DNA from 3 places in the Streptomyces sp. NPDC002306 genome. Region 2 is predicted to be linked to each of the others. Evidence: riboswitches for the same ligand, from Rfam matches in the RefSeq annotation. Region 2 holds a riboswitch; each other region holds the start of a gene.
The links. A riboswitch is a leader RNA that binds a small molecule or an ion and turns the genes downstream of it on or off. The one in region 2 is predicted to bind S-adenosylmethionine.
Positions count from the first base shown of each region.

Region 1: another riboswitch for S-adenosylmethionine. It lies ahead of thrC (threonine synthase); the one in region 2 lies ahead of ACWCQK_RS12045 (aminotransferase class V-fold PLP-dependent enzyme).
Region 3: another riboswitch for S-adenosylmethionine. It lies ahead of ACWCQK_RS00930 (amino acid ABC transporter permease); the one in region 2 lies ahead of ACWCQK_RS12045 (aminotransferase class V-fold PLP-dependent enzyme).

Region 1 covers NZ_JBSFCK010000008.1:126,743-131,063, reverse strand. Annotated here, with positions in the region: gene ACWCQK_RS18240 (cold-shock protein) at 127-333, opposite strand; gene ACWCQK_RS18235 (MoaD/ThiS family protein) at 764-1,039, opposite strand; gene thrC (threonine synthase) at 1,036-2,319, opposite strand; SAM riboswitch class I at 2,337-2,476, opposite strand; gene ACWCQK_RS18225 (glucosyl-3-phosphoglycerate synthase) at 2,659-3,630, shown strand; gene ACWCQK_RS18220 (alpha,alpha-trehalose-phosphate synthase (UDP-forming)) at 3,736-4,321, shown strand, end outside.
Region 2 covers NZ_JBSFCK010000005.1:6,585-10,905, forward strand. Annotated here, with positions in the region: gene qcrB (cytochrome bc1 complex cytochrome b subunit) at 1-497, shown strand, start outside; gene trpD (anthranilate phosphoribosyltransferase) at 641-1,705, shown strand; SAM riboswitch class IV at 1,843-1,959, shown strand; gene ACWCQK_RS12045 (aminotransferase class V-fold PLP-dependent enzyme) at 2,140-3,501, shown strand; gene ACWCQK_RS12050 (Lrp/AsnC family transcriptional regulator) at 3,526-3,807, opposite strand; gene ACWCQK_RS12055 (rhomboid family intramembrane serine protease) at 3,804-4,321, opposite strand, start outside.
Region 3 covers NZ_JBSFCK010000001.1:210,096-214,416, forward strand. Annotated here, with positions in the region: gene ACWCQK_RS00920 (transporter substrate-binding domain-containing protein) at 1-624, opposite strand, end outside; gene ACWCQK_RS00925 (amino acid ABC transporter ATP-binding protein) at 722-1,516, opposite strand; gene ACWCQK_RS00930 (amino acid ABC transporter permease) at 1,513-2,490, opposite strand; SAM riboswitch class IV at 2,875-2,984, opposite strand; gene ACWCQK_RS00935 (glutathione S-transferase C-terminal domain-containing protein) at 3,052-3,957, opposite strand; gene ACWCQK_RS00940 (putative leader peptide) at 4,092-4,202, opposite strand.

The DNA.
Region 1 (4,321 bases), on a different contig from region 2:
GGCGCGGGCCGGTGATCCGGGGGCGCGCGCGGCGGACCCCGGGCAGGCCGAAGGGCTCGCACCCCGTGGGATACGAGCCCTTCGAGCAGTACAGAAGAACGTCGCTGCAGTAAGTCGGCGCGTGCTTCAGCCGGTCGCCAGGCGGACCATGTCCGCCTGCGGCCCCTTCTGACCCTGCGAGATCTCGAAATCGACCCGCTGGCCCTCTTCCAGGGTGCGGTACCCGTCCATCTGGATCGCGCTGTAGTGGACGAACACGTCCGCACCACCGTCGACCGCGATGAAGCCGTACCCCTTCTCCGCGTTGAACCACTTGACGGTGCCCTGAGCCATGCCTAACTCCCCTATTACTGGCCCTTGCACAGATCCGCACTTCGCGAATCCGGGTCAGACCTCACCCCCCATTGGCCGGGGGCGTGCGCCGGAACGCGTCGACCGCGGCTGAATGTATCTGTCCAACTGCCGTCTGCAACAGGTCAATCGGACGAGAAATCCGGGCATGACGGGTCCGGAATCTACCTACAATTCGCCTGGTTTCAGGGCAAGTTGGGCCAGGCATAGGGAGCGAAAGGCGCAAAAGGCCTGCATACTTTGGCTGCTTCTTATCGGCAGTCCAGCGGGCTGCGAAGGTCGCCCGCCCTGGAATCGGGGGCGGCTTCCCCAACTGTACCGCGCTCAACCACACTGAATTGCCCCCTCCGCTTCTCTCACGGAGGGGGCAATTCGATGAACTCTCGGTAATCTCGGTTACCGATGGTAATGATCAGCCTCCGGCGACCGCCGGAATGATGGAGACACCCGCGCCGTCCGGGGTCGCGGTCGCCAGGCCCTGCTCGAAGCGGACGTCGTCGTCGTTCACGTACACGTTGACGAACCGGCGCAGCTTGCCCTCGTCGTCCAGGACGCGGCCCGCGATGCCGGTGTGGTTCTTCTCCAGGTCGGAGATGACCTCGGCGAGGGTCGCGCCCTCGGCGCTCACCTCGGCCTGGCCGCCGGTGTAGGTGCGCAGGATGGTGGGGATGCGGACGTTGACGCTCATGATGCGAGGCCAGCCTCTCGGAAGGAGTCCAGGTTCGGGCGGATCGTCGTGGTGAGGCCGGTGCCGGCCACCGCGTCCAGGGTCTTCAGGCCGTCGCCGGTGTTCAGCACGACGGTCGTCTTCGTCGGGTCGAGCAGGCCGGCCTCGATGAGCTTCTTCGTCACGCCCACCGTCACCCCGCCCGCCGTCTCCGCGAAGATCCCCTCGGTCCGCGCCAGCAGCTTGATCGCGTCCACGATCTGCTCGTCCGTCACGTCCTCCACGGCACCGCCCGTGCGGCGCGCGATGTCGAGGACGTACGGCCCGTCGGCCGGGTTGCCGATGGCGAGGGACTTGGCGATGGTGTCCGGCTTCTGCGGCCGCACCACGTCGTGGCCGGCCTTGTACGCCACGGACACCGGCGAGCAGCCCTCCGCCTGCGCGCCGAAGATCTTGTACGGCCGGTCCTCGACCAGCCCGAGCCTGATCAGTTCCTGGAGCCCCTTGTCGATCTTCGTGAGCTGGGAGCCCGAGGCGATCGGGACGACCAGCTGGTCGGGCAGCCGCCAGCCGAGCTGCTCGCAGATCTCGTACGCGAGGGTCTTCGAGCCCTCCGCGTAGTACGGCCGCAGGTTGACGTTGACGAAGCCCCAGCCCTCGCCGGCCGGGTCGCCGATCAGCTCGGAGCAGAAGCGGTTCACGTCGTCGTAGTTGCCCTCGATGCCGACGAGTTCACCGCCGTAGACCGCGGCCATGACGATCTTGCCCTGCTCCAGGTCGTGCGGGATGAAGACGCAGGAGCGCAGGCCGGCCCGCGCGGCGGCGGCGCCGACCGCGCCGGCCAGGTTGCCGGTGGAGGAGCAGGAGAGGGTGGTGAAGCCGAAGGCGCGCGCGGCCTCCAGGGCCTGGGCGACGACCCGGTCCTTGAAGGAGTGCGTCGGGTTGCCGGAGTCGTCCTTCACGTACAGCCCGCCGGTCACCCCGAGCTCGCGCGCCAGGTTGTCGGCCTGGACGAGCTTGGTCCAGCCGGGGTTGATGTTGGGCTTGGTCGCCACGTCGGCCGGGACGGGCAGCAGCGGGGCGTAGCGCCAGATGTTCGCGGGGCCCGCCTCGATGCGCTTGCGGAGCTCCTCGGTGTCGTAGGCCGAGAAGTCGTAGGCGATCTCGAGCGGGCCGAAACACTCCTCGCAGGCGAAGACCGGGCCGAGCGGCACGCGGTGTCCGCACTCGCGGCAGGAAAGCGCCGCGGCGGGGCCCAGATCGACGGAGTTGGTGGTGCTTGCAGCGGTCTGCACAGCCATGGAGGCGAGGCCCTTTCTCCTCATCTTCCTCACGGCGCACCTCGCCGTGAGACGGATTTGGCACCTTCCCGAGCCGGGAGCCTCGCGTGAACGAGAACCGACTGGAGGGTTGCCGGGGCTTCATCGGGCCGTATCCCTCTGCCCCTCTGGATGAGCGGTATGAAGTTGTGAACGGCGGGGCCACCCTGGACATGCGATGGTCATCCGCGTTGTTCAAGACTGTAACCGAAGGCCAGGACAGTTGAGATAACCGTCCGAACCGCGAGATGCCCGGGCCCGTCAGCCGTCGGCACGACAGGCACCACCTCCCGCCGCGAGAACGTAGAAGGAGCCGCCACTGTGCTGGAAGAAGTCGAGCGCTGGCTGAGCACACGCTCCTGGTCCGTGACCGATCGCCCGCTCCACAAGATCCTCGCCGCGAAGCGCGCCAGGGGCCAGTCGGTCTCCGTCGTCCTGCCCGCGCTGAACGAGGAGGAGACGGTCGGCGACATCGTCGCCGTGATCCGTCACGACCTCATGCAGCAGGTCCCGCTCGTCGACGAGATCGTCGTCGTCGACTCGGGATCCACCGACCGCACCTCCGCGGTGGCCGCCGCCGCGGGCGCCCGGGTCGTCCACCGCGACGACATCCTGCCCCGCGTCCCGGCCGTGCCGGGCAAGGGCGAGGTGCTCTGGCGGTCGCTCCTGGTCACCCGTGGGGACATCGTCTGTTTCATCGACGCCGACCTGAAGGAGTTCTCCTCCGACTTCGTCTCCGGGATCGTGGGGCCGCTGCTCACCGACCCCGGCATCGACCTGGTCAAGGCCATGTACGACCGCCCGCTGGGCACCGGGGCCGACGTGCTCGACTCCGGCCGTACGGCCGGCCAGGGCGGCCGGGTCACCGAGCTGATGGCCCGCCCGCTGCTGAACATGCACTGGCCGCGGCTGGCCGGATTCGTGCAGCCGCTCGGCGGCGAGTACGCCGCCCGCCGCTCCCTGCTGGAACAGCTCCCCTTCCCCGTCGGCTACGGCGTGGAGCTCGGCATGCTGGTCGACTCGCTGCACCTGGTGGGTCTCGACGCCCTGGCCCAGGTGGACGTCGGGGTGCGCAAGCACCGGCACCAGGACGGGCAGGCGCTGGGCCGGATGGCCGCCGCGATCTACCGCACCGCACAGCTGCGCATGGCCCGCGGCCACCTGATCCGGCCCTCTCTCACCCAGTTCGAGCGGGGCCCCGACGGCTTCGAGCCACGCACGTACTCCGTGGACACGGAGGAGCGTCCGCCCATGGCCGAGATCGCGGAGTACGCGTCACGGAAGGTCGCGTGACGCGCGCGCGGAGTGACGGTCACCAGCGGTCGTATACAAATATCCCCGGACTGTGCGGGCCTGCCGCACGTTTGAGCGTTTCCGGGCCGGGCTAGGTTGAGGCGTATGGCTTCCACGCACGGTGCTGAGGTGCTGGTCGCGTCCAATCGCGGCCCGGTTTCGTACGAGGTGCGCGAGGACGGCTCGCTGCACGCCCGCAGGGGCGGCGGCGGGCTGGTCTCGGGCCTGTCCGCCATCGGGCCGGACGCGGGGGCGCTGTGGGTGTGCTCCGCCCTGTCCGACGGCGACCGCGAGGCGGTCCGGCGCGGTGTGGGCGAGAGCGGGGTGCGGATGCTGGACATCCCGGCCGACGTGCACGCCGACGCCTACAACGGCATCGCCAACTCCGTGCTCTGGTTCGTCCACCACATGCTCTACCAGACACCGCTGGAGCCGGCCTTCGACGCGGAGTTCCGGCGCCGGTGGACGTCGTACGAGAGATACAACCGCGCCTTCGCGCGGGCGCTGGCCGAGGACGCGGCCGACGGGGCCACGGCGATCGTGCAGGACTACCACCTGACACTGGTGCCGGGCATGCTCCGCGAACTCCGCCCCGACCTGCGCATCGGCCACTTCTCGCACACGCCCTGGGCACCGCCGGACTACTTCCGGATGCTGCCGGACGACATCCGCGAGCAGATCGTGCGGGGCA
Region 2 (4,321 bases):
CCCGTACGGCGCTGGGCGTCGCCTGGGTCACGATCTACATGGTCACGCTGGTCGGCGGTGGCAACGACCTCTGGGCCACCCACCTCCACCTGTCGATCAACTCGATCACCTGGTTCGTCCGGATCTTCTTCTTCGTCGGACCGGTCATCGCGTTCCTCCTCACCAAGCGGATCTGCCTCGGCCTCCAGCGCCGGGACCGGGACAAGGTGCTGCACGGTCGCGAGACCGGCACCATCAAGCGCCTGCCGCACGGCGAGTTCATCGAGGTGCACGAGCCGCTCAGCCAGGAGCAGCTGCACACCATCACCGCGCACGACCAGTACCAGCCGCTCGCGATCGGCCCCGCGGTCGACGAGAACGGTGTCGAGCGCAAGGTGACGGGCTCCGAGAAGCTGCGCGCCAAGCTCAGCAAGGCGTACTTCGACGAGGACAGCCAGATCCCGAAGCCGACCGTCGACGAGTACAAGGAGATCACGAGCGGCCACGGCCACCACTGATCGCTGCGCTCGCCACGCGCACAGAAGGGCCCCGTCCGGTCTCCGGGCGGGGCCCTTCGCGGTGCCCGGCGCTGGATAGGGTGTAACCAGCTTTTTCGGGTCCGCGAACCGTCCGCGAACCGTCTACGAACCAGGAGCGGCTGATGAGCGCTGTGACCCCCGCTGGAGGCGACATCGCGGCGGGCCGTTCCTGGCCCGCGGTACTGAACGGTCTGCTGGAGGGCCGTGACCAGAGCGCGGAGAGCACCGCCTGGGCCATGGACCGGATCATGCGCGGCGAGGCGACCGACGCCCAGATCGCCGGGTTCGTGGTGGCGCTGCGGGCCAAGGGCGAGACCGTCCAGGAGATCACGGGCCTGGTCCAGGCGATGTACGAACACGCGAACGTCATCCACGTGCCGGGCGCCACCGTCGACATCGTCGGCACGGGCGGCGACGGCGCGAAGACGGTGAACATCTCCACGATGTCCTCCATCGTCATCGCCGGCACCGGCGCCAAGGTCGTCAAGCACGGCAACCGGGCGGCGTCGTCGGCGTCGGGTGCCTCGGACGTGCTGGAGAAGCTCGGGGTCAATCTCGAACTGACGCCGAAGCGGGTGGCGGAGGTCGCCGAGGAGGCCGGGATCACCTTCTGCTTCGCGGTGAAGTTCCATCCGGCGTTGCGTCATGTGGCGGCGGCGCGCGGGCAGTTGGGCATCCGGACGGTGTTCAACTTCCTCGGTCCGCTGACCAACCCGGCGAAGGTACGGGCCCAGGCGGTCGGGGTGGCCGATCCGCGGGTGGCGCCGATCATCGCCGGCGTCTTCGCCGAGCGCGGCAACTCCTCGCTGGTCTTCCGCGGCGACGACGGTCTCGACGAGCTCACCACGACGGCCACCTCCCGGGTGTGGATCGTCCGGGACGGCAAGGTGACCGAGGAGACTTTCGACCCGCGCGATGTCGGTGTCGAGCTGGTGCCGGTGGAGGCGCTGCGCGGTGCCGACGCGTCGTTCAACGCGGACGTGGCGCGCCGGCTGCTGAACGGCGAGAGGGGCCCGGTGCGGGACGCGGTGCTGCTGAACTCCGCGGCGGCGCTGGTGGCGCTGGAGCCCGGCACCGGGACGCTGGCCGAGCAGATCCGGGCCGGCATGGCCGCCGCGGCCGAGTCGATCGACTCGGGCGCGGCCAAGCGGACGCTGGAGCGCTGGGTGGCCGTCAGCAACGCCTGACCCCCCGATCGGTCGGCAACGCCTGACCCCCCGATCGGTCGGCAACGCCTGACCCCCGGCCGGTGCGACGCGAGGCGCGGTCCAGGATTCGGACCGCGCCTTGCGCGTCGATGACCGTGTGGCAGGATGGTGAACCAGGTCATGAGTGACAGTCATGAGGCCCCGGCCGACTGTCCGGCAACCCTCCGTCCGTGGCGGGGTGCCCCGGGTGAAGACCAGGTCGTGGGCAGCGAGGTCCACGGCAAGCGCGGACCCCTCGAACGCTCCTGAGCGAGCGCGGCACCAGGGGTCCTGGTCCTCGAGGGAGCCTTCCGTGAGCAAGCGAATGCGATAGGGCGTAGAGCCCCGCCTCCGCGTACCCCTTTCACCCTCCCCACGCTCGCGCCCGGCGCGGCTCGCGTGGTGGTTCCGCCTTGCTTCTCACGGGAGTACCCATGTCCGTCCCCACCGCTGCCGCCGACCAGACCATTTGTCACCAGATGCCCGTTCTGGGGCGGGATGTCACCGTCCCGCTGGTCACGGGCGGCGAAGTCACCTACGCGGCGCTCGACTACGCGGCCAGCGCCCCCGCCCTCCAGCGCGTCTGGGACGACGTGGCGGCGTACGCGCCGTACTACGGCAGCGTCCACCGCGGCGCCGGCTACCTCTCCCAGCTCTCCACGGACCTCTTCGAGAACGCCCGCGCGACCGTCGCGGAGTTCCTCGGCTGCCGGACCGACGACCAGGTGGTCTTCACCCGGTCGACCACCGACTCCCTGAACCTGCTGGCGGCCGCGCTGCCCGCCGACTGCCAGGTCTTCGTCTTCGAGACCGAGCACCACGCCTCGCTGCTGCCCTGGAAGAACGCCCGGGTCACCTGCCTCGACGCCCCCCGCACCCCGGGTCAGGCGGTGGCGGGCCTGGAGCGCGCCCTCGCCGGCCGCGACCCGCACGGACCGGCCCTGGTCTGTGTCACCGGCGCCTCGAACGTCACCGGGGAGCTGTGGCCCGTGCGCGAACTGGCGGCCGTGGCCCACGCGCACGGCGCCCGCATCGTCCTGGACGCCGCCCAGCTCGCCCCGCACCACCCGGTGTCCGTCCGTGACCTCGACGTCGACTGGGTCGCCTTCTCCGGCCACAAGCTGTACGCCCCGTTCGGCTCCGGCGTCCTGGCCGGCCGTGCCGACTGGCTGCGCGCGGCCGAGCCGTACCTCGCGGGTGGCGGCGCCAGCCGCCGGGTGACCCGGCGCGCGGACGGGGCAGTGGACGTGGAGTGGCACGAGGGCGCCGCCCGGCACGAGGCGGGCTCGCCCAACGTGATCGGCGCCTACGCGATCGCCTCCGCCTGCAAGGCCCTCACCGAGGCCGGCTTCGACACCCTCGTGGCCCGCGAGCGGCACCTCATCGACACGGTCCGGGCGGGCCTCGCCGAGGTCCCGGAGGTGCGGATCCTGTCGCTCTTCGGCGACGACGCCCCGCGTGTGGGCGTGATCTCCTTCGTCGTGGAGGGCTGGAACAGCTCCCACTTCGCCGCCGCGCTCTCCGCCGAGTACGGCATCGGCGTCCGCGACGGTCTGTTCTGCGCCCACCCGCTGGTGCGCACCCTGCTGGGCGGCGACCCCGGCGACCAGGGCGAGTGCGGTGCCCCCGAGGCCGCGCCGGGCGAGAAGTCCCTCAACGCGATCCGGGTGAGCTTCGGCGCGGGGACGCCGGACGAGCACGTGGAGCGGTTCGTGACCGCGGTGCGGGAGCTGGTCAGGGACGGCGCGAAGTGGCGGTACCGGACCGAGGACGGCCGCTGCGTCCCGGCGGCCTGACCGCGCGGTCCCGGGAGGCGGTGGTCAGGAGTCGAGACCGATCGCGAACGCCGCCTCCAGGTCGTGCTGGGAGTACGTCCGGAAGGCCACGTGCGTGTCCGTGCCCTCCACGCCGGGGATCTTGCTGATCCGGCCCGGGATGACCTCCGCCAGATCCTCGTGCTGGCGCACCCGCACCATCGCGATCAGGTCGTAGGTGCCGGTGACCGAGAAGACCTCGCTCACGGACTCCAGCGCGGCGATCGACTCCGCGATCTCGGGGATCCGGTCCACGCTGGTCTTGATCAGGACGATCGCGGTGATCACGGCTGGGTCTCTCCCTCGGGGGCCGGGGCTGGGGCGGCCCTCACTCTAGTCGTACGGCCGAATCGCACCCACGCGTAGAGGAAGCCCGCGCCGAAGCCCACCAGGTGCGCCAGATAGGCCACGCCGGGCCCCTCGGTCGCCCGGCCCGCCGCCACCCATTGCAGGGCGGCCCAGAAGGGCAGCACGATCCACGCCGGGAAGCGCAGCGGCAGGAAGAACAGGAACGGCAGGAGACTGGTCACCCGGGCCCGGGGAAACAGGAACAGGAACGCGCCGAGCACCGCGGAGATCGCCCCGGACGCGCCGACCAGCGACTGCTCGGAGCCGGCGTTGGCCACCGCGTACCCCAGCAGCGCGAGGTAGCCGCAGCCGACGTAGAACAAGGTGAACTCGACCCGGCCCATCCGCTCCTCGGTCATCGCGCCGAAGACGTAGAGAAAGAGCATGTTGCCGAGCAGGTGGACCCAGCTGCCGTGCACGAACAGGGCCGTGACGGGTGTCAGGGCCTGTCCGG
Region 3 (4,321 bases), on a different contig from region 2:
GCGTTCCTGGTTGGTGCCCGCGCCGACCGAGACGGTCTTGCCCGCGAGGTTCGCGTAGTCGCCGTCGAACTTCCAGCCGGCGGACTTCAGCGTCTCGAAGGCGAGGTTGTCCTGGCGGTAGGAGGCGAACTCGTACTTCTTCTTGCGCTCCTCGGTGTCGGTGACGTTGGTGAAGGCGACGTCGACCTTGCCACTGTCGATGCCGACGAAGAGGTTCTCCCAGGTGAATCTCTTCACCTCCGGCTTCAGGCCGAGCACCGCGGCGACCAGGCGGGCGAGGTCGGGCTCGGAGCCGGTGAGGGTCTTCTGGTCGCTGCCGACGTACCCCAGCGGGGCGGAGCCCGAGGGCAGGGTGCCGCTGCCGATGACCAGGGTGCCGCTCTTGCGTACGGAGGCGGGCAGTTGGGCGCTGATGGACTTGACCTCGGAGACCTTGACGGTGGTCTCCTGGGCGGCGCCGTTGGAGACCCGGCCGAGGGTCACGCTGCCCGAGGCGGCGCTGTCGGTGGTGGTGGCGGCGTCGCTCTCGCCGCCGCAGGCGGCGAGTCCGGTGGCGAGGGTGGCCGCGGCGGTCGCCGCGGTGATGCCACGGAGGAGGCTGCGTCGGGTGAAGTGGGCAGGCATGGCCGTCCTTTGTCGCTGAGGGGCGGAAGCTGATGAGGCAGGACTGAGGAGACGCAGGGGTGGTGCTGTGTGGGGGGAAGCCGGGGCCGAGGCGGGGTCAGAGCACCTTGCTGAGGAAGTCCCGTGTGCGCTCGTGCCGGGGCTTGTCGAGCACTTCGGAGGGCGGTCCCTGTTCGACGATCTTTCCGCCGTCGATGAAGACGACCCGGTCGGCGATCTCGCGGGCGAAGCCGACCTCGTGGGTGACGATCACCAGCGTGGTGCCGCTGGTCGCCAGATCCTTGATGACGGCGAGGACCTCGCCCACGAGTTCGGGGTCGAGCGCGGAGGTCGGCTCGTCGAAGAGAATCACGCCGGGACGCAGGGCGAGGGCGCGGGCGATGGCCACGCGCTGCTGCTGGCCACCGGACAGCTGACGCGGATAGGCGCCGGCCTTGTCGGCGAGGCCTACCCGGTCGAGCAGTTCGCGGGCCAGTGCCTGGGCGGCGGCCTTGCCGAGCTTCCCGGTCGCCACCGGCGCGGCGGCGACGTTGTCCAGCACGGTCAGATGCGGAAAGAGGTTGAAGTTCTGGAAGACGAAGCCGATACGGCCGCGTTGGGCCAGGATCGCGCGCTCGCTCAGCTCGCGCAGCCGTCCGCCGTGCCGACGGACGCCGATCGGTTCGCCGTTGAGGCTGACGTGGCCGATCTCCGGCTTCTCCAGGTGGTTGATGACCCGCAGCAGGGTCGACTTGCCGGAGCCGGACGGGCCGAGGATCACGGTGACCTCCCCGGGCCGTACGGTCAGGTCGACTCCGTCCAGCACCCGGTGGGTGCCGTACCACTTGTGCACGTCGTGCACCTCGACGGCGGCGGGCGCGGCCTCGGCGGTGGTGAGCGTCTCGGTGGTCATACGGCGGTCTCCCTGCGCGCACGGTCACGAAGGTCCCGCAGGCCGGTGCGCAGCTTCTGCAGCGGGGTCGGCGGCAGGGAGCGCGTGGCGCCCCGGGCGTAGTACCGCTCGACGTAGAACTGGACGACGGACACGAGGCTCGTGAGGATCAGGTACCAGACGGTGACGACCAGGAGCAGCGGCACGATGTCACCGGGGTAGGTGGAGCCCATGCTCTGCGCGGAGCCGAACAGGTCGAGCAGCGAGACGTAGAAGACCAGTGAGGTGCTCTTGATCAGGCCGATCAGCTGGTTGACGTAGTTCGGGGTGATGGAGCGCAGTGCCTGTGGGAAGACGATCCTGCGGAACTGGTAGCCCTTGGGCAGGCCGAGGGCCGAGGCGGCCTCGTGCTGGCCCTGGTCGACGGAGAGGATGCCGCCGCGCACCACCTCGGCGGCGTAGGCGGCCTCGTTCAGGCTCAGGCCGATGACGGCGACCACCATGTCGGTGGCGAGCCGGGACTCGTCGAAGGAGAAGAAGGCGGGGCCGAAGGGGACTCCGACGCTCAACGTCCGGTACAGGGCGGAGAAGTTGTACAGGAACAGCAGCACCACGATGAGCGGGATGGAGCGCAGCGCCCAGACGTAGGTCCAGCTGGCGGCGCGCAGCACCGGGCTCTTCGAGAGTCTGGCGAGGGCCAGCAGGATGCCGCCGAGGAGGCCCAGCACCGCGCTGTAGGCGGCCACTTCGAGGGTGATCAGCAGTCCGTCGAGGATCGTCGGGCGCAGGAACCAGTAGCCGAAGCGGTCCCACTGGTAGAAGGGATTGGTCACCAGGCCGTGGACGAACTGGGCGATCAGGACCAGGGCGACCGCGGTGGCGATCCACCGTCCGGGCCTGCGCAGTGACTGAACACGCTGTGCGGTGAGCTTTTCTGACGGAGTGTCGGTAATGGGTGCGGCGGCGAGGGTGACGGCGCCTGGGGGTTCGCTCATGAAGGGCTCCGGCGGGAGTCGGACACCCCGGTTCACGGCCGGCGTGGGCCTGCTCACGGCCGCGGCAGGGTGGCGGGAGCCACTCCGGGAGGCGTACGCGGGCACGGCGCACGGATGCGTGCGAAGAACCGGGGCGAGGCGGACAACGGCACACCGCGCGGGCGGTGTTCGTCAGGAACGCGAGGTCGGGGCGGTGTGCGGAGTCAGCCCCGACAGCGGGCACGGCCCGGTGCGGTACACAGTGCGCTGTTCACGCGGAGCAGGTCGACGGCGCGGTCGACGACGAGTGGGCGGGCGTACGGCCGTACGCAGCCCTGGGCACGGCGGGCGGCCGTCCTCACAGCTGCGTACATGTCCGTCACCGTCACTCTTCCGGCCCGTGGGGCCTCGCGCTTACCGAAACGTCATCCGGTCCGGTCGTCACCTGGGGCACCCCACCGCGGTGCGAGGGTTGCCGGTCAGCAAGCCAGGGCTTGTCGCTGACGCTCATGACCGATCTGGTCCGTATGTTAGGTCAGTCGCCCGAACGTATGTCAACGCCCGTCCACTTGGCGGACCGGTTCACGGCCGGTCGACCTGCGGCCGGGTGCCGCCGTGGCCCGCCGCGTGGGCGGCCCAGTCCAGGATCTGGACGGCCGATCCGGCGGCCTCCAGGCCGCGGCAGTGGGCGTGGTGGCGGCGGGCGATGCCGTCGAGGTCGAGGTGGGCGCCGAAGGCCGGGTGGGCGGCCAGGCGCCGGGCGTAGGCCCACAGGGCCGGGTGGCCGACGAGGCGGTGCACGGCGGCGGCGTCCAGGTGGTGCCGGTGCACGGTGTCCAGCCTGACCAGCGTCACCCACAACTCGACGTCGGCGGCGGTGAGTTCGTCGCCGACGAGCCAGGGCCGGCCGGAGAGGCGGCGGTCCAGCGTACCGAGCGCGCCGAGCAGGAGGTCGAGGGCGTCGGCACGCTCGGCCGCCCCGGCGTCGGCCTGTCCGGCGCGCTGCGCGGCCTCGTCGATCCCCTGCGCGCACAGCCGTCGCACGGTCTCGGTCTCCGCCTCGGTACCGCACGGGTACAGCGCGGGACGGCCGCCGCCGAAACCGCGCGCCAGGTCGCGCATGATGTCCGGGGCGTGGGTGCTGACGATCCGCCCCGACCAGCTGTCGCTGAGCACGGGCGCGAGGGCCGGTCCGGTGTAGTGGTGGGCGCTCGCCTCGTACAGCGGGCGCAGTGTGGCGTGGCCGCCGTCGGGACAGTCGGGGACCGCCGGCAGAAGCGTCACCGGACAGTCCTCGGCGAGGCCGAGCAGGCTGTGGGTGACGGCGATGCGCAGGCCGTCGGGACAGGCGGTGGACAGGTGCAGACGGTAGCGGCGGGGCACGGCGTAGTGCCCGCTGCGCGCGTCCCGGCCGATGCGGCCCCGGAAGGCGCGGGTGGACGGTACGGACCGGGCGGACGACACGGTGGCCTGAGGTGTGACGGACATGGCTCTCCCCTGGAGCGGGCGCGTGGACGTGGGCGCGGCGGAAGCGACGTCGGACGGGGAACGGGGTGCTCACCGGTACGGCCGGCGCGGGCCTCCTCGGCCGGGCGCCGTGGGTACGCCGGTGGTGGCCCGGCTCAGGTCAGGGGGCTGATGGCGCTGCACACCCGTTGCAGATCGATGTGCCGGCGGGAGGTCAGCAGAGGCGAACGGCCCACTCGCGCGGTGACCGGCCCAAGGCGCCTCATGTTTCCCTACCTGTTCACTAGGATTCCCCACTGGAGTGTCGATCCGCCCCGGGCCGCCGTCAAGAGGGTGTCCACGCAGCGGTCGGGAATCATCCGCGAGACCCCGCCGGTCCGCGTGC